One region of the Massilia sp. Soil_C_3 genome, then DNA from elsewhere that is predicted to be linked to it. Evidence: riboswitches for the same ligand, from Rfam matches in the RefSeq annotation. Region 1 holds a riboswitch; each other region holds the start of a gene.
The links. Region 1 has a riboswitch for cobalamin ahead of AC3A6F_RS04000 (TonB-dependent receptor family protein). Riboswitches for the same ligand answer to the same signal wherever they lie in the genome.
Positions count from the first base shown of each region.

Region 2: another riboswitch for cobalamin. It lies ahead of AC3A6F_RS21060 (cobaltochelatase subunit CobN); the one in region 1 lies ahead of AC3A6F_RS04000 (TonB-dependent receptor family protein).
Region 3: another riboswitch for cobalamin. It lies ahead of AC3A6F_RS25135 (TonB-dependent receptor domain-containing protein); the one in region 1 lies ahead of AC3A6F_RS04000 (TonB-dependent receptor family protein).

Region 1 covers NZ_JBDGJG010000002.1:229,580-235,789, reverse strand. The annotation lists gene AC3A6F_RS04005 (cobalamin-binding protein) at 1-19, opposite strand, end outside; gene AC3A6F_RS04000 (TonB-dependent receptor family protein) at 24-1,985, opposite strand; cobalamin riboswitch at 2,054-2,293, opposite strand; gene AC3A6F_RS03995 (DODA-type extradiol aromatic ring-opening family dioxygenase) at 2,382-3,206, shown strand; gene ylqF (ribosome biogenesis GTPase YlqF) at 3,350-4,297, opposite strand; gene AC3A6F_RS03985 (hypothetical protein) at 4,582-5,763, opposite strand; gene AC3A6F_RS03980 (hypothetical protein) at 5,773-6,210, opposite strand, start outside.
Region 2 covers NZ_JBDGJG010000010.1:142,620-148,829, reverse strand. The annotation lists gene AC3A6F_RS21060 (cobaltochelatase subunit CobN) at 1-3,341, opposite strand, end outside; cobalamin riboswitch at 3,526-3,745, opposite strand; gene AC3A6F_RS21055 (ROK family transcriptional regulator) at 3,896-5,146, shown strand; gene AC3A6F_RS21050 (VOC family protein) at 5,213-5,596, shown strand; gene ssb (single-stranded DNA-binding protein) at 5,724-6,210, opposite strand, start outside.
Region 3 covers NZ_JBDGJG010000017.1:939-7,148, reverse strand. The annotation lists gene cobO (cob(I)yrinic acid a,c-diamide adenosyltransferase) at 1-479, opposite strand, end outside; gene AC3A6F_RS25145 (ABC transporter ATP-binding protein) at 476-1,255, opposite strand; gene AC3A6F_RS25140 (FecCD family ABC transporter permease) at 1,252-2,274, opposite strand; gene AC3A6F_RS25135 (TonB-dependent receptor domain-containing protein) at 2,335-4,188, opposite strand; cobalamin riboswitch at 4,254-4,485, opposite strand; gene AC3A6F_RS25130 (histidine phosphatase family protein) at 4,493-5,035, opposite strand; gene AC3A6F_RS25125 (adenosylcobinamide-GDP ribazoletransferase) at 5,035-5,817, opposite strand; gene cobT (nicotinate-nucleotide--dimethylbenzimidazole phosphoribosyltransferase) at 5,814-6,210, opposite strand, start outside.

The DNA of each region.
Region 1 (6,210 bases):
ACCCGATCAGACGCTGCATGGCGTCAGAAATCGAAGCGCAGCGACAGTTTCAGTTGGCGGCCGTCGCTCGGATAGATGCCGTCACGGCAGCTGAAGGCCTGGCTGTAGTACTGGCGGTCGGCCAGGTTCAGGCCCGACACCGCCACTTCCCACGGGCCGAAGCGGCGCGCATAGCGGGCGTCGATCGTGGTGAACGATGGAATGCGGGTGCTGCAACCGTTGGTGAAGTCGTTGCCGTAGCGCTGGCTGTCGACCCACTGGGCGCCGATGTCGGCGGTCTGGCCGTCGCCCGGCGTCCAGGCCAGGCGTGCGGTGACGACGTGCTTCGGCACCAGCACCATCTCGCGGCCGGCGTTGGGGCCGTCGCGGAACTCGGCCTGCACGTATTGCCACGAGCCGGTCAGGCGCCAGGCGTCGGCGAAGGTCGCCTGCCCTTCCAGTTCCACACCCTGGCGGCGGGTCGGATCCAGGTTGGTGTTGGCGCCAAAGCCGATGGTCGGATCGTAGTAGATCTCGTTGGTCAGGCGGTGGCGGAACACGCGCGCAGTCGCTTTACGCGCCTCGGTGCCGGCGACCACGCCCAGCTCCAGGTCGCGCGAGGTTTGCGGCTCCAGCACGTCCAGGGTCGAACGGTAGGAGTTCTCGTCGATGTTGGCGATGCGATAGCTGCGGCCGGCCTTGGCGAACACGGTTACCTGCGGCATCACGTCGATGCTGCCTTCCACGGTCCAGGCGTTGAGCGACTGCTTGCGGTGCTCGCCAAGGACAGCCGGGAAAGCCAATGGGTCGCTGTAGTCCTTCTCGAAGCGTTCATGACGGCCGCCGACCGCCAGGCGGGCATTGTGCGGCGCGTGCCAAAGCAGTTCGTCGCGCAGGTAGAAGGCTTTCGAGTCCTGGCGCGCGGAGCCGGCCGAGAAATCGGAGGCGACGTCGCGCTCCCAGCGGATCAGGTCGATGCCGGTGACGAACTCGTTGCGCTTGTCGCCGAAATCAGCCGTGTGGCGCACGCGCGGCGAGAACTGGGTCTGCTCTGCCCCGTAGACCGACGTCGACGGCGCGCCGAAATCGTAGGTGGACGAGACTTCACGTTCGCGGTGCGACAGCTCGGCCGCCAGGTCGAACGCGCCGATGCGGTGCTCGACGAAGGCGGTCACGCGGTCGGTGTCGAGCGAGCCGTAATCCTTCGGCTTGTTGCTCTGGGTTGGAATGCTCAGGAATTGCGCTTCGTTCAGCGAACCTGGCAGGCGCGAGTCGGAACGCGAGCTTTCGAAACGCAGGCCGGCGCGGCCGTTAGGCGCATACGCATACTGCACGCCGCCACTGAAGCTGGTCTGTTCGTACTTGTTGTTGTCGCGGTAGTTATCGGTGCTGCGATCGGCCACTGCGGCGTCGAATGACCATGGACCGGCGCCGTGGGTGATCGAGGCGCGCAGGTCGCGGTGGTCGAAGCGGCCGGCTTCGGCGAACAGCGAACCGTGCGTACCGGCGCTGCCGCCGCGGCGGGTGACGATATTGATCACGCCGCCGGTCGCGCCGTCGCCGTACAGCACGCTGCTGCCGCCGCGCGTGATCTCGATGCGCTCGACCGTGTCCACGGGAATGGTCGACAGCACGGTGTGCGCCAGCTCGTTCTCGTTCAGGCGCACGCCGTCGACCAGCACCACCGTGTTCTGGGCGCTATTGGTGCCGAAGCCGCGCAGGTCGAGGCCGAAGTCGGACGAGCCGTCGAGGCTCTGGCGGCCGAACACGCCGCCGATCTTGCGGATCGCCGCATTGACGTCGGTGGCGCCGGCGCTGCGGATCTGCTCGGCGGTGATGACGGTGGCGCCGATCGGCGTGGCCTGGGCCGGGAAGCGCGGGCCGGTGATGAGGACCGATGGCAGGGAGGACTGCGCGCTGTCCTGGGCGGCGGCATAAGTCGTAAACAGGGCGAAGGCGCAAGCCAGTGCGAGTGGCGCGCGGCGCGGTGCAGCTGCAAAAATCATGATGAATGTGTTCTCGATAAAAGGCACCGGCCCGCGTCCCCGCAGGCCAGAGTCAACGGAAACGCCTGGCGCTTCCACCTGCTTTGGCCGGTATCCGGGCTGGCAAGCATGACGGCCTCACCTTCCTGCGCGGCATGCACAGTGGTTATCGAGACCGCCTGCCACGCTGCACATGCAGGCGTGGCGCTTGTTGACCGTTGCGGGGGCAGCACACTTCCATGACGGCGCGTGGCGCGGCCATGTCGTGTTTCCCGTTTAACTTCGCGCACCTGGGTGTGCGCGAGAGCACCAAAACGGGGCGATTATACCTTGACAAGGTGCGCCCCTGCCCGGCCGCCGGCAGCTTGCCGCGGGATCGGCTACCATCGTTGTTTTCGTGCTTCAAGAGGAGCGATGATGGCGCGCTTACTTACCTTGCCCACCTATTTCGTTTCGCACGGCGGCGGCCCCTGGCCCTGGATGCGCGAGCAGTACGGTTCGGCCTATGACCAGTTGGCCAATTCACTGGCCGCGCTGCGCGCAGAGGCGGGAGAAACGGTGCGCGCGGTGCTGGTCGTGACCGCCCACTGGGAGACGCCGCAGTTCATGGTGTCGTCGGGCACGGCGCCCGGCATGATCTACGACTATGGCGGCTTCCCGCCGCACACCTATCAGGTGAAGTACCCGGCGCCGGGCGAGCCGGCGCTGGCGCGGCGCGTGGCCGACCTGCTCGAGGCCGCGGGGCACCCCGCCACGCTGGACGCCGAACGCGGCTTCGACCATGGCACGTTCTCGATGCTGTACCCGGTCTATCCGGAAGCGCGCATGCCGGTGGTGCAGCTGTCGATCCGGCGCGACCTGGATCCGGCCACCCACCTGGCGGCGGGCCGCGCGCTGGCGCCGCTGCGCGACGAGGGCATTCTGATCATCGGCAGCGGGCTGTCTTATCACAACCTGCGCCAGTTCGGGCCGAACGGACGCGAGGCCTCCCAGGCCTTCGATGGCTGGCTGCAGCACGCGCTGCTCGAACTGGATCCGTCTCAACGCGAACAAGCCTTGCTGCGCTGGGACACGGCGCCGCAGGCACGGGCGGCGCATCCGCGCGAGGAACACCTGATTCCGCTGATGGTGGCATTGGGGGCGGCCGAACAGGAGGCAGCGGCCTGCGTTTATCATGAAGACGCGTTCATGGGGAATCTGGCGGTGTCGAGTTTCAGGTTCGGAGAGCCGCCGCAGGCTTGAAGAGTCCGCTGCCTCAAAACGTCGTACCCGCGAAGGCGGGTACCCAAGTTTGTGCGCGTTACGACAACGCAAGCAGTACTTAGGTACCCGCCTTCGCGGGTACGACGGAGGCTAACGCTGGAAACGCACGCCAGAGGCGAGCCTTACGTCCCGCGCTTGCCGCGCGCCGCTTCCTCGGCCTTGGCGGCGGCCTTCTCGGCCGCGATGCGGGCCTTTTCGGCCACCTCGGCCTCGTGCTGGGCCAGGCTGGCTGCACGCGACTCGGGCGTTTCGAGGCTGATGCGGCCCAGTGCGCCCTGGCGATAGTCCTGCAACAGGGTGTGTGCAGCTTTCTCGTAGTCGAAGTCGCCGCCGCGCACGCGGAAGCCACGGCGCTGCGCCACGCCCTCGACCACTGCCACGCCGTCCATGCCTTCGGTCTTGAAGCCGTAGCGTGCGGTCAGCAGCTGCGGGTAGCGTTGCAGCAGCAGTTCGCCCAGGTACTCGGCCACTTCTTCCTCGACCAGCGCATTGGTGCCGATCGCGTGGCTGGCGGCCAGCATCAGGCCGTCGCTGGCCATGGCGATCTTTGGCCACAGCATGCCGGGCGTGTCGACCAGCACCACGTTCTTGTTCAGGTACAGGCGCTGCTGGGTCTTGGTCACCGCCGGCTCGTCGCCCACCTTGGCAACGCGCTTTTTCAATAGCGCGTTCATCAGCGTCGATTTTCCGACGTTGGGAATGCCCATGATCATGATGCGCAGCGGCTTGGTCGGCACGCCGCGGTGCGGGGCCAGCGACAGCGCCAGCTCCGGGATGCGGGCGACGTCGGCCGGCTTTTTGGTCGTCATCGGATAGGCGGTCACGCCTTCCTGGGCGTCGTAATAGGCTTTCCAGGCGGCGGTCGCGTGCGGGTCGGCCAGGTCGATCTTGTTCAGGACCTTCAGGCAGGGGCGCTGGCGGAACTTGCGCAGCTGGTCCACCAGCGGGTTGCAGCTCGCCTCGGGCAGGCGCGCATCGAGGACCTCGATCACCAGATCGATGTTTTCCATCTGCTCGGCTGCTTCCTTCTTGGCCGCGTTCATGTGGCCAGGGAACCATTGTATCGACATGCTCAACTCTCTTAATCTTTCGTCCAAGGCGCTATTTTACGCTGAGCGTCGATACAAACGTAGCGGCGCCGCCACAAGGCCTCTTTCCATTGCACATACCGTTGAGCTATTGCAACACTGATGACATATTCCGCGCGCACACTGCTCTCTTGCCTGCACAAGACGGAGATGGGGATGCGCGTAAGGGAAAAACTGAAACGGTCGCTGGCGCGCTGGTATGGCGTGCTGATGCTGTGCTGCGCCATCGTGGTGTCGGCGATGGTCGAGCATCTGCCCCTGCTCCCTTACTGATCCAGCCTGCCCACCCCGCAGTCGGCCGGCGGCAGCGCCGCCTGCGGATCGAAGCGCGCCAGCCGCGCACGGGCCGCGGCGCGGTCCTTCGCGTACTCGGCCAGGTAGCGGCTGCGCTCCTCGCTCTGCCACTCGACATCCGGCACGCCGTCCAGCGAACGGGTGCGGCTGGCAAACACCTTGCCCTCCAGGCGCGGCAACAGCAGGCGGTCGGGGTCAAGATTCTCGCGCAGCAGATACCCCTCGACGTCGCGGAGCAGCAGCGGCAGGCGCGGCGCGCCGTCATGCATCAGCTTGCCGTGCACCTGGAGCCGTACCTGCTGCGCGCCCTGCCCCAGCACCTCGTTGAAGGTGGCTAGCGCGAACGGCCGGCCGGCCGCATCGTCGACGCGCCCCGTGACCACATAGCGTCCGGGCAGGCGCACGTCCAGCAGTAGCGCGAACTGCAACGCGCCACCGTCGACCGCCTCGCGCGGCCTGCCGCTCCAGCTGGCCGGCGACTGCGGCGAGTAGATAACGTCGAACAGCACGACACCTTCGCGACTGCCGGCCTGGTAGCGCACCTCGAGCCGGATGGTGCCGTGGAATCCGGCCAGCGCCGTCTGCGCGGGCGCCAGTGTCCCGCGCCACGCGCCGCCTTCGTCTGCGAACGGCACGGCGACCTGCGGCGCCGGACGGCTTTGCCCATACGTCATCCCATGGGCCAGCGCGCGCGTGACGACCAGCGGCAGTGGCTGGCCACTCGCGTCCAGCGCGCGCAGCGAGAAGCGGGCCTCTTCGCCTGCCGCCAGGTACACCCGCGTCTGCGCGGTCTGCAGCTGGACCTCGGAATGACTGTCTCCGCCCTCCGCCCGCATCGGATTGGTTTCGAGCAGCGGCTGGTTCGGGTATAGCTGGTCGGGATGGTGGCCGGCCGGGCGCGATTCGTGCGGATAGCGCGAATGCGCCAGGTAGCTGCAATAGGTGTGATCGGTCAGCCGGACCTGCTCGACCAGCTGGCGCCGGCGCGCGGCACGGTTTTCGGGCGGGGCCGTGGCGGTCCGCGCCGCCGCGATGGGCGCCGCCGGTGGCGCCTGGGACGCCTCGGGCACCGCCTCGCCCTCGCGCATCAGTGCGATCAGGCCCAGGCCGATGCAGGCCGCCACCCCTGCCGCGGCCGGCCAACGCCAACCCATGGTGTGCCCCTAGTTGGCGGTGTCGGCCATCGCCTGGCGCACGACCCCGATGATGCCCTCCCAGTTGCCGTCGCCGTAGTGGTAGACGTCTTCGCGGTCGTCACGGAAGGCGACCGAGTGCCAGCTCCACTTGACGCTGCCGCCCTGGTTCGGCTCGGTGCCGTAGCGCAGGTCGTCGCAGAACCAGTCGCCCGGATTGCAGAGCGAGCGGCCCGAGTTGCCGGCCGCGCCGCCGCTGCTGTGGTAGGCCACGACCTCGTCGTCCTGCCCCGGCAGCAGGAAGGAATACACGGTGCCGCGCGCGCCGACGTAGCGGTAGAACCAGATATTACGGGTATCGTTGTGGTTGTACATGGCGCGCACGGTGCCGGTGCGCAGGTCTTGCACCAGCGGCTCGGAGGTGGTCCAGGCGCCGGCATTGGCCAGTTCGGAGCCGCCCGCGGCGCC
Region 2 (6,210 bases), on a different contig from region 1:
CCCATGCGGTTGCGGTAGGCGCGCCCGATCTCCTCGCGCTCGCGCCAGGCGCCGGAGCGCTCGGCCAGGCGGTTCACGCCAGTGCCGTAGGCGCCCGGCGCATCGCCGAACACGCGCAGCGCGGCCGCCTGCCCGGCTTCGCCCGCCGCCATGCCGCCCGCCGCCAGCGCGCGCTGGCGGGTCAGCCATTCGCGCGCCACGCGATTGCTCGTGGCCGGTTCGCTGCCCCACACAGCCCCTTCGATCGGCGCCAGCGCCGCCTGCAGGCCCTCGCGCAGCGATGGATCCTGCTCGACCAGCGCCTGCGCCGACGCCGCCAGCGCCAGCCGGCCGGCGCGGTCGATCAGGCGGATCAGGTTCGGGTACAGGTCGCGGAACAGGCCGGAAGTGGTGACCACCGCATCGCGCCGGACGGCGCCCGGTGTGAGTTTCACGTCGGTGACGATGCCGCGCGCATTCCACACCGGTTCGGCGCCCATCATCGCCAGCGCGAAGCCGACCATCACGCCTTCGTCGCGCACGGCGTCGGACGCCCACAGGATGATGCCTTCGCTGCCCTCGCCTACTTTGTCTCTTTCTGCGGCTTTCCCCGCCATCTGCAGGCCGAGGCCAAACCCCAGGCGGGTCGGCAGGATGTCGCCGTCGACCGCGTGGAAGTTGCGGCCCGTCGGCAGCGCCTCGGGCGAGCGCAGCGGATCGTTGCCCTTGCCCGGCTCGATGTAGCGGCCATCCAGGCCGGCCAGCAGCGCCGCCATCTCGCGCCGCGGCGAGTCGCGCAGCTTGTGCGCGACGTCGGGATCGTTGATGCCGCTCTTCTTCATCGAATCGAGCATCAGGTCGAGCGATTCGCGGCTCCATGGACGGCCGAACACGTGCAGGCCGTGGGGCATGAATTTCTCTTGCAGCTTGGTCAGATAGTGGCCGATCTCGTGCGCAAGCAGGTCGTCATCGGCGGCGTCGAAGCCGATGCCGCGCACCTCCAATACGTCGGACATCGACGCTTCGAGCTCGGCGCGCAGGTTCAGGGCCACGACGCGCTCGCGCATCAGTTGCGCGGCCTGGGTCTTGAGCGATTCGGACGACGCGGCTTCGAAACTCTCGACGATCTGGCGCAGCGACAGCAGCTCGTCGTACAGCGGCGTGGTCGCCAGCGGCGGCGTCAGGTGGTCGACGATGATGGCCAGGCCGCGGCGCTTGGCCTGCGTGCCTTCGCCGACGCCGTCGACGATATACGGGTAGATGCCCGGCAGGTCGCTCGCGATCAGGCTCGGATAGTCGTCGCTCGACAGGCCGACGGCCTTGCCCGGCATGAATTCATAGGTAGAGTGGCGGCCCACGTGCACTACGGCGTCGGCCTTGAAGCGGTCGCGGATCCAGTGATAAAAGCCCAGGAACTGGTGCGGCGGCGTGATGCTGGTGTTTGCGTGCAGCAGTTCCTCGTCCACTTCCCAGCCGCGCGGCGGCTGCGGGCCGATGAAGACGTTGCCGAACACCAGGCCCGGCACCAGCATCTTGCCGCCATCGACCATTACCCTGCCCGGCGCAGGGCCCCAGCCGCGCATGCCTTCGATGCCGTAGGCGATCAGGCGTCGATAAAGGGGAGCAAGCGACTGGCATGGACGTGGCTTGACGTCGTCCAGGCAGGCAAAGTAACCCTCTTCCAGCGCATGCAGGTCGCGCGTGGCCTGGACGCGTTGCGGATGGTCGACGCCCTCGACCAGGTGCAGCAGCTCCTCGATCACGGTCTCGGCCTGCTTGCGGCCCAGCGCGCGTTCGCCGGCCTTTTCGGCCGCCAGCACGTCGGCATGCAGGCGCCCCAGCAGGCCGTCCTGCATCTCGCCCCGCACCCGCGGCGACAGGGTCGCGAACCAGCGCGCGTAATCCTGCGCCGTGACGCCATTGACGGTGCCGGCCATCTCGCGCAGGGCGGCGCGGTCTTCCGGCAGGTTGACGCCGCGCGCCATGATCATGTCGAGTAGCGCCTCGGGCGAGGCCGGCAGCTCGCCGACCGTGTAGCCGGCGGCCTTGAGGGCATGCAGCATCTCGAACAGCGAGTCCGGCACATTGAGGTTGTCGGCGCCGATGTTCTGGCGGCCCGGCGGATGGTTGTAGTAGACCATCGCGACCTTCTTGTCGGCATTCGGTTTGGCGCGCAGCGCGAGCCATCGCGCCACGCGCCCCGACAGGCGGTCGACTTCGGCCGGCAGCAGTACTGGCGGGCGGTTCTCGATGCCGGTCTGGCGGTCGCGCTGGGGCTGGCCCAGGGCCGCCACCACCATTGGCTGGCTGATGCCCTGCAGCTCGGGCAGGGCCACGCGGTACTGGACCGAATCGGGCGGCAGGCCGTCGGGCGACAGCTGCCACTGCATCGCTGTGCGGTCCGACAGGCGGATCGCCTTGAACACCGGGATGTCCAGGCGCTTGAAGGCTTCGTCCACCGCCGCACGGCCCTCTGCGGCGCCAACCACGAAGTCCTGCAGCACCACCAGCGCCGCAGGCTTGGCCGGCGCGACCAGCTGCGGCAGGCGCTCGAGCGCTTCGCGCGAGGCGCCGCCCCAGCGTGTGAGCAGCTGCACGCAGGGCTGGCCGAGCTCCTCGATGCGGCGGCACAGCGCCGCGGGCACCACGCCATCCATATTCGCCAGGTCGAGCACGACCACGGTCGGCCGGTCCTGCAGGCCGAGTTTCGAGGCATTGCCCCAGGCGGCGGCGTCCTGCAGCTCGCGCTGTCCCGCGCGCAGGCGCAGGGTGGGCTCGGGCTGCGGAGCAGCCAGGGGCGTGCCTGGCGCGAGCAGGTGCCGCATCAGCTCCGTGGTGTTGTCGACGCCGCCCGCCTGCCACACGCGGCGCGCGGCCAGCCAGTGGCGGGCGGCGGGATCGGCCTCGGCCGCCTGCAACGCGGCCGGCGGCGGCGCCTCGCCCGCCAGCTGGCGCAGCAGCTCGGGCGAGAAGCCGGCAAGGCTGCCGTTACGCGAGCGCGTCATGAGGTTCAGGGTCGCCTCGCCGTTCAGCGCCAGCACCGCGGTGTCCGGCCTGGCGTGCCGCGCCAGAGCATCCTTCATGCGGCGCGCCGGGTCGCCGAACAGCGATACCGCCAGGATGCTGTCGGCGCCGGCGATCCACTTTGCCACGTCGCGCTCACTGGCCGCCATCAGCTGGGCCGGGGTACGCAGCAGGATGCGGTCTTGCGGATGGCTGGCCAGGTGGCGGTGAGCGGCCTCGATGGCGCCCGGCGCGGCGCGCTCGGTGACCACGGCGAACAGGGTCGCGGCGCTGCTGGAAGCGCAGGCGAGCAGGAACGCCAATGCGGCGCAGATGCGGACAAGGAAAAGCGTGTTCATGTGAACGTCGACCTTTTAGCTGCGCGCCAAAGCGCGCATGACAACAGGCAGCCGCCATCCTTCCGCGATGAACAGGGACGCGTGCGCGCACGCCACGAGGGCGCACGACCGCATAGGCGAATAGCACGAGCAGCAAAAGAAGGAACAGCGAACAACCAACAGGCACGCCCTCACCCCGGGACGTACGAATGCATCGTGGATGGCCGGTCTTCTGGCTCGCCGTCTTCCTTCCCCGGTCCTGCCTTCCCGTGCACAGGGCACAGTGGCGTTCGATCGGAGTCGTCAGGCTTACAGCAGCGGGGGCTGCGCCGGACTGGCGCGCGATGGCTATCGCGCACGTCACCGGCTTCCCGTTTCACCTCCCTGCAGACGAGCAGGAAGGCACCATTCACTTGATTGGGCGCGATTCTACCGCCAAGTTCGACCAGTTGTCACCGCATTATTTTTCTTCCGCAATCGAGATTGCCCTGAAAAATAAATCGCACGGGTTTATTTACCGGGAATGGATTTATACTGGCGGCTTCCAGCCGTCCCTCCCCTTGAACGCCCGCGCCATGCCGCCCGATAACGCACCGCCTACCGCCTTTGATCCCGCCACCATGCCGCTGCTGCGCAGCGTCGGCTCGAACCAGGTCGGCATGCGCGAGTACAACGAGCGGGTCGTGCTACAGGCGATCCGCACCCATGGCAGCCTGCCCAAGGCCGAAGTCGCGCGCCTGACCAAGCTCAGTACCCAAACCGCCTCGGTGATCATCAACCGCCTGCTGGACGAGCAACTGGTGGTCAAGCGCGACGCGGTGCGCGGCAAGGTCGGCCAGCCGTCGCAGCCGATCGCCCTGAATCCGGAAGGCGCGTTCTCGATCGGGATCCAGATCGGCCGGCGCGCGCTGGACGTGGTCCTGCTCGATTTCACGGGCGCGCTGCGCTGGCAGTCGTCGACGCCCTACGCCAGCCCCGAGGTGGAACAGGTGTTCGCCGCCATCGACGCGAGGCTGCGCGAGGTGGACGACTTCCTCGGCCCGGAACTGGCGCCTCGCCTGACCGGCATCGGCCTGGCCGCCCCGCTCACACTGGGCACCTGGCACGGCCTGGAGAGCCTGTTGCCGCAAGAGGCAAAAGCCTGGCGCCGGGTCGACGTGCGCGTGCGCCTGCAGGCCATGACGCCGCTGCGCGTCGACTTCGCCAAGGACACGATCGCAGCCTGCGTGGCCGAACTGGTGGCCGGCCGCGGACGCAAGCTGAAAAGCTATCTGTACGTGTTCGTCGACACCCTGGTCGGCGGCGGCCTGGTGATCGACGGCGAGCCGCACAGCGGCCAGTTCGGCAATGCCGGCGCGATCGGTTCGATGCCCCTGGGCCTGGCCGGCACGGACGAACGCGGCGTGGCGCCGCAGCTGCTCGGCGCGGCTTCGCTGGTGCGGCTGGAAGAGATGCATGCCCAGGCCGGCCTGGAACTGCTGGCGTTCGGCGACGAACGCCTGTTGAGCGGGCCATGGGAAGCCGTGACCCGGCAATGGATCGAGGAAGCCGCCAATGCGATCACCTTCGGCGTCACCGGCGCGGCTTGCCTCCTCGACCTGGATGGCGTGATCGTCGACGGCGCCGTCAGCCGCGCCCTGCTCGAACGCCTGATCGCCGCGATGCAGGAGCAGATGACGCGCTACAGCTGGCAGGGCACCGAGCGGCCGCTGGTGATGGCGGGGACGATCGGGATGACGGCCAAGGTCATCGGCGCGGCCTACCTGCCGCTGCATGCGAACTTCGCGCCGGCGCATGGATTGTTCCTGAAGGCGGCCCGGCGCTAGCAAGGCGTGCGCGGTACCGGACCTGTTCGCGCTAGAGTATTCGCCACCATCACCATGGAGGCGATCATGTTGGCGAATATGGATGCGGCCGCAACAGTCGGCGTACGCGATATGGCTGCGGCAAGAGAGTTCTACGGCAATGTGCTGGGATTGAAGCAGGTCGACAGCGATGGCGGCGATGACGATATGGCGCTCTACCGGAGCGGCAACGCACGGGTGTTCGTCTACCGCTCGGAGTATGCCGGCACGAACCAGGCGACCGCCATCACCTGGGATGTGGGCGACAGGTTCGACGACATCGTCGCCGCACTGCAGGCCAAGGGCGCCCGCTTCGAGCATTACGACATGGGCGGCTTGCGGCGCGAGGGCGACGTCCATGTTGCTGGCCAGTTGAAGATCGTGTGGCTCAAAGACCCTGACGGAAATATCCTGAGCATCAATAGCGCCTGATGCGCTGAAAGGTGCAGGATCGGCTCAGGCAGCCCGGGCACCCCGGCTAAAGAAAAAACCCCGCAATCGCTTGCGGGGTTTTTTACTGGTTCGTCAAGCAGCGACGATTGATCTCGCCCAATACGACTTAGAACGGAATGTCGTCATCCATATCCGAGAAGTTCGGCGCCGGTTTCGGCTGCGGACGCGCGGCCGGGGCCGGTGGCGCCTGGCGCGGAGCCGGACGCTGCGGGGCCGAGTAGTCGTCGTCCATGCCGCCGCCCATGCCGCCACCCATGCTGTCGCCGCCCATGCCCTGGCGACCGCCCAGCATCTGCATGTTTTCAGCGATGATATCGGTGGCGTAGCGCTCGATGCCGTCCTTGTCGGTGTACTTGCGGGTCTGCAGGCGGCCTTCGACGTAGACCGACGAACCCTTCTTGAGGTACTGGCCCACGATTTCGGCCAGGCGGCCGAAGAAGGAAATACGGTGCCACTCGGTCAGCTCTTTCTGCTCGCCGGTGTTGCGGTCTTTGGATTTATACGAGGTGGCGACCGCGATGTTCGCGATGGCGTCGCCGCTCGGCATGTAGCGAATTTCCGGATCGCGGCCGAGGTTGCCGACGATGATGACC
Region 3 (6,210 bases), on a different contig from region 1:
AGCAGGTCGGCGATCACGGTGTGTACGTCGAGGTACTTGTATTTCAGGGCGATGTTCAGTTCATCCAGCACCACCATGCCGATCGCGGGATCGGACAGGAACTGCTTTGCCAGCGCCCAGGCTTCTTCGGCCTTGGCGATGTCGCGTTCGCGGCTTTGCGTTTCCCAGGTATAGCCTTCGCCCATCGCATGGAAGCTCACTTCGTCGGGAAAGCGGCGCAGGAAGGTTTCTTCGCCGGTCGACAGGGCGCCCTTGATGAACTGGACCACGCCAACCTTCATGCCGTGGCCGAGCGCGCGCGCCACCATCCCGAACGCGCTCGAGCTCTTGCCCTTGCCGTTGCCGGTATTGACGATGACGATGCCGATTTCCTTGTCGGCCGAGGCGATCTTGGCGTCGATGACCGCCTTCTTGCGCTCCATGCGGGCGCGATGGCGCTCGTTCAGGGCGGCGGTCTGTTCTTGAGTCATGTCGGTCATGCGGAACCCTCCTTGGGGATGAAGATGCGGCGGCCTTCGTGTTCGATCATGTCGATCGGATGGCCAAGGTAGTCGCCCAGCAGCGCGGGGCGCATGATCTGGTCGTTGGCGCCGGCCGTCCAGCGGCCGTCACCCATCAGTAATAGTGCATGGGTAGAAATGCGACTGGCCAGGTTCAGGTCGTGGCCGATCATGACCACGGTGCGGTTCTGTTCGCGGCACAGGCGGGCCAGCAGGCCCATCACGCTCACCTGGTGCGCCAGGTCGAGCGCGTTGGCCGGCTCGTCGAGCAGCAGCAGCGGCGTCTGCTGCGCCAGCAGGGCGGCGATCGCCACGCGCTGGCGCTCGCCGCCGGACAGGGTGCGCACGTCGCGCGCGGCCAGGTCGTCCACTTCCATCGACGCCAGGGCCAGCAGGGCGGCTTGATGGTCGTCGCTGCCCTCCCAGTAGCGGTTGGCGTGGTAGGGGTGACGCGCCGACAGCACGCTCTCCAGCACCGTATAGGCAAACGCGTCGTGGCGCGACTGGGCCAGGAAGGCGCGCTCGCGCGCCAGTTCGGTCAGCGGCCAGTCCGCCACGGCGCGGCCGTTCACTTGCACCGATCCGCCGTTCGGCTGCTGCAGCCCGGCCAGCGTGCGCAGCAAGGTGCTCTTGCCGGCGCCGTTGCGGCCGATGATGCTCCAGCATTCGCCGGCGCGCGCGGTCCAGTCGAGGCCCCGCACCAGGGTGCGCTGGCCGATGGACAGCAGCAGGTCGTGGGTGGAGATTGAGTTCATTTGCGCAGGCGGTGCAGCTGGTAGAGGAAGACCGGCGCGCCGATCATTGCCGTGATGGCGCCGACCGGCAGCTGCTGCGGCGCGATGATGGTGCGCGCCAGCGTATCGCACAACACCAGGAAGGCGCCGCCGGCCAGCACCACGGCCGGGATCAGCACCCGGTGGTCGGGCCCGAAGGCGAAGCGGCAGGCATGCGGCACGATCAGGCCGACAAAGCCGATCGAGCCGGCGCTGGTGACCGCGCTCGCAGTGAGCAGCGCCGAGATAAAGAACAGGCCCTTGCGCAGCGCGCCGACGCGCACGCCCAGGGTCACCGCATTCTCTGCGTGCAGCGCGACCATATTCATGGCGCGCGCATTGCGCATGGCGAACAGCAGGCAACCGCCGAGTACCAGCCAGGGCAGCAGGCGAAGCGGCGCGCCGGCCAGGTCGCCGATCAGCCAGAAGATCATGCTGCGCAGGCGTCCCTCGGGCGCGATCGACAGCATCAGGGTGACCACCGAGCCGCACAGGGCCGAGACGATCACGCCGGTCAGCAGCAGCATCGAGGCGCCGGAGTCAAGCGCCTGGTCGCCGCGCAAGCCGCGCCGGGCCAGCAGGTAGAGCAGCATGGCCACGCCGATGGCGCCGGCCAGCGCGGCGATGTCGACCATCAGCGTGGAGGCCATCAGGAGCAGCGCCAGCAGGGCGCCGACCGAGGCGCCGGACGAGACGCCCAGCACATACGGGTCGGCCAGGGGATTGCGCAACAGCGCCTGCATCATGAGGCCGGCCAGGGCCAGCGCGCCGCCGGTCGCGAACGCCACCAGCGCGCGGCTGGCGCGCAGTTCGAGCAGCGAGGCGGAGAGCGAATCGGGCTGGCCGCCGGCGAGCTGGCGCAGGGCGTCGGGAATGTCGTCGAGCGGCACCCGGATCGATCCGGTCATGCCCGCGAACAGCAGGGTGGCAATGGAAAACGCCAGCATGGCGCCAACGATGAACGTGGCGCGCTGGCGTAGCGGCGGGACGGATGCTTGCATGCTGGCCCTGTCGATTGATCGGATGCCCGCGGCCTGGTTGCCGCGGGCAGGGGTTATAGCTTAACGGATGCCGTAGCGCAGGGCCGCAAACCAGGTGCGGCCGCTGGTGCCGTAGTTACGCGCGATCTCGTACTGCTTGTCGGCGACGTTATCCAGGCGCATCAGCAGCGACCAGTCGGGCGTGAACTGCCAGGTCGTGTGCAGGTTCAGCAGCCCGTAGCCGCCCAGGCGACGGTTGTTGGCGGCGTCATCGAAGCGTTCACCCGAGACGGTCAGTTCAACGCCGGTCTTGAGCGTGCCGATCGTGTAGTCGGCGCCGAAGTTGGCGTGCTTCTTCGCACGGCGCTGCAGTTGCTTGCCGGTGGTCTCGTCGTGCGGATCCTGCCAATCGAGGCTGGCGCGCAGGTCGACGCCCATCAGGCGGGTGCTGCCGGCCAGTGAGACGCCTTCGAGCAAGCCTTCGTTGACGTTGTAGGCGCAGCTTTTGTTGACGCCATCCGGGCATGGGGTGCTCGACACGATCATGTCGGTCAGGCGGTTGTGGAAGTACGTCGCGTCCAGCTGGTAGCCGTTGCCGTCGTAGCGCAGGCCCACTTCGCGGTTGCGGCCTTTTTCGGGTTTGTTGGTTTCCAGGCCGTAGCCGGGGAAGTACAGCTCGTTGAAGGTCGGAGCGCGGAAGCTCGTGCCGACGCTGGCGGTGGCGCGCAGGCCGTTGCCGAAGTCATAGCCGTAGCCAGCGGCGCCGGTGTTCTTGCTGCCGTAGACCGAGCGGTCGTGGCGCGCGCTGACGTCGACCAGGTGGGCGCCGCGCTTGGCCGAGTAGGCGGCCGCATACGAGTTGGTAATGCGCGAGCGCCCCATCGACGGCACTTCTTCCTTGCGGTGCGTGTACAGCAGCTGCAGCGTGTCGCGGCCGATGGCGATGTCGTTCTGCCAGCTGAACTCATCCTGCTGGGTATCGATCTGGCTGGCGCCGGATGGCGTCGCGTTGGTGAAGTTGCCCGACTTGTCTTCCGAGCGCGCGTACTGCAGCGTGCTGTGCCAGTTCGGCAGGACCTGGTTGCGCATGAAGACCGCGGCGGTGTTCAGGTCGTTGTCGCTGTGGACGTCGTAGTTGGCGGTGCCACTGTCGTACTGGCTGAACAGGCGGCTGACCAGGAACTGGGCGCCGATCTCGTGGCCTGGTGCGAGCGCCATCGTCACGCGGCCGTTGGCGTTGCGGCGGCGGTAGCCGTCTTCGTCCGGGTTGTAGCCCGAGGCGCCCGGGCGGGTGGACGAGAAGCCGTCCGAGTCCTCGTAGCCGGCGCCGAAGGCGTAGCTGATGGCGTTCGGGCCGCCGCTGCTGCCGTAGATGCCAGCATCGGCCTGGCGGGTGGCGTTGCTGCCCACGCCCACCGAACCGGTGACAACCGGGGCGCCTTCGCCCTTGCGGGTGAAGATCTGGATCACGCCGGCGACGGCGTCGGCGCCGTACAGGGTGCTGAGCGGTCCGTAGACGATCTCGATACGGTCGATGGCGCCCAGCGGGATGGCGTTCCAGCTGGCCGTGCCGGTGGTGGCCGAGCCGAAGCGCACGCCGTCGACCAGGACCACGGACTGGTTGGCGTTGGCGCCGCGGATGAAGACACTTGTGGTGGTGCCGGCCGCGCCGTTGCGCGAGATTTCGATGCCGCGCTGGCGGCGCAGGATGTCGGCCACCGAACCGGCGCCCGAGCGCGCGATTTCCTCGGCATCGATGACCGTGGTGTCGGCGATGACGTCGGCGGCACGCTGCGCGCTGCGGGTCGCGGTGACGACGACGGTGTCGGCGGTGGGGATGGCGTCAGGTGAAGGAGCGTCGGCGAAAGCGGCGGACGAGATGACGGCGAGGGCGAGCGAGACCGCGGCGGCTTGCCGGGTTACTGGAAAGTTCATGAACTGTTTCTTATCAAAGGCAACCAGCCGACGTCCCCGTAGGCCAGATTGAACGGCATCGCGCGAAGCGACGCCACCTTTTGGCCGGTATCCGGGCTGACAAGTATGGCCGTCCGACCTTCCCATGCATGCGCACAGTGGTATGAGGGGGCGGTTTGCCGCATGGCTCGTGGAGAGCATGCGGCACTTGCTTACCGTTGCGGGGGCAGCACACGTTGGCCCTTGATGGGGCTTCGTGTTTCCCGTTTAACTGCGACTGCGAACGCAGGCGCGAGCACCAAAACGCGCTCATTATAAGGCGTTGTCAGGTTTCCAGCATCATCACTTCGCCGTAGTCAATCCGGTGTGGCGCCTGGGCGGCGCGCAGCGCGGCATCGACCAGCTTGCCGCCGAGGTGCAGCGAGTGCATGAGGCGCATGGTGCCGGCGTGGCAAACGATGAGGGCCTGCGCATGCCCTTCGCGCCGGATGTCGGCATCGAAACCGGCCACGCGCGCGGCCACGTCCATCACGCTTTCGCCGCCGCCGGGACGGTAGTGCAGCAGGTCGGCGCTCCAGGCGTCGATCTCGCTGCGCGGGATGTCGTCCCAGCTACGCATTTCCCAGGCCCGGAAGTCCATCTCGGCCAGGCGCGCGTCGAAGGTTGGCGCTGGTGAGAGCCGCTGGGCCAGGACCGCGCTGCGTGCGAGTGGACTGGCGTAGACCGGCATCGCGCCGGGCAGCCCCTGGCTCGCCAATGTGGCCAGCACCCGTTCGACGTCGGCTTCGTTCGCCGCAAGGTCGCTGCGACCGTAGCAGTGCCCGGCCGGCACCTCGGGCCGCGGGTGGCGCACCAGGTAAATACGCATCAGTCCAGCGCGCCGTGTCCGAGCGTGGCGAGCACCGCGATATAGATGGCTACTTCTGCCAGCTGCTGCACGGCGCCGAGGCAATCGCCGGTATAGCCTTGCAAGCGCCGCGTGAATTTACGCGCGAGCCAGCAGGTTGCGCCAAGCGCCGCGACGGTCGCGGCGACGACGGCGGCCAGGTCGAGCAAGCCGAAGGCCAGCAGCGCGAGCGCGGGCAGCAGCACGGTGAGCGTGGCGATGCCGAATTCCCGGTCGCTCATGCGCACCGCCAGCGGCTTGGCCTTGCCCTCGGAGCGGGCGTATTCCATCTGCCAGATCAGGGATGTGGCGGCCAGTCGCGAGAGCGGATGAGCCAGCAACAGGGCGCCGATGGCGCTGGCTGGCGGCAGGCTGGCAAGCGCGGCCAACTTCGCGCCGAGCATGCACACGATGCCGATCGCGCCATAGGCGCCGACGCGCGAGTCCTTCATGATCTCTAGCGCGCGTTCCTTCGTCATGCCGCCGCCCAGGCCATCGCAGGTGTCGGCGAAGCCGTCTTCATGGAATGCGCCGGTAATGTAGATCGTGGCGGCGGTGGACAGCACGGCCGCCACCGCCGCCGGCAACCACTGCGCCGCCACCAGATACACCGCCGCACCGATGACGCCCACCACCACGCCGACCAGCGGGAAGTAGCGCGACGCGTGGTTCAACCAGGCCGGTTCGAAGCCCACCCAGCGCGGAATCGGCAGCCGCGTGAAGAACTGCAGCGCGATGAAGAACAGGCGCAGCTGGTGCGTCATGCCGAGCGTTCGCTCACTTGCGCCGAGGCGAAGGTGGCCATCTCGTTCAGGAAGTTGGCGGCGGCGTGCAGCAGGGGCAGGGCGAGCGCGCTGCCGGTGCCTTCGCCCAGGCGCAGGCCGAGGTCGAGCAGCGGGCGGGCGCCGAGCTCCTCGAGCAGCAGGGCATGGCCATGCTCGCCCGAGCAGTGCGAGAACACGCAGTAGTCGAGGATGTTCGGCTGCAGGCGCGCGGCGACCAGCAGCGCGCTGGTGACGATGAAGCCGTCGATCAGCAGCACCTTGCGCAGCTCAGCCGCCTTGAGCATGGCGCCGGCCATCATCGCGATCTCGAAGCCGCCGAAGGTGGCCAGCACCTCGAGCGGCTGCACGGCATGGGCGTGACGGGCCACGCTT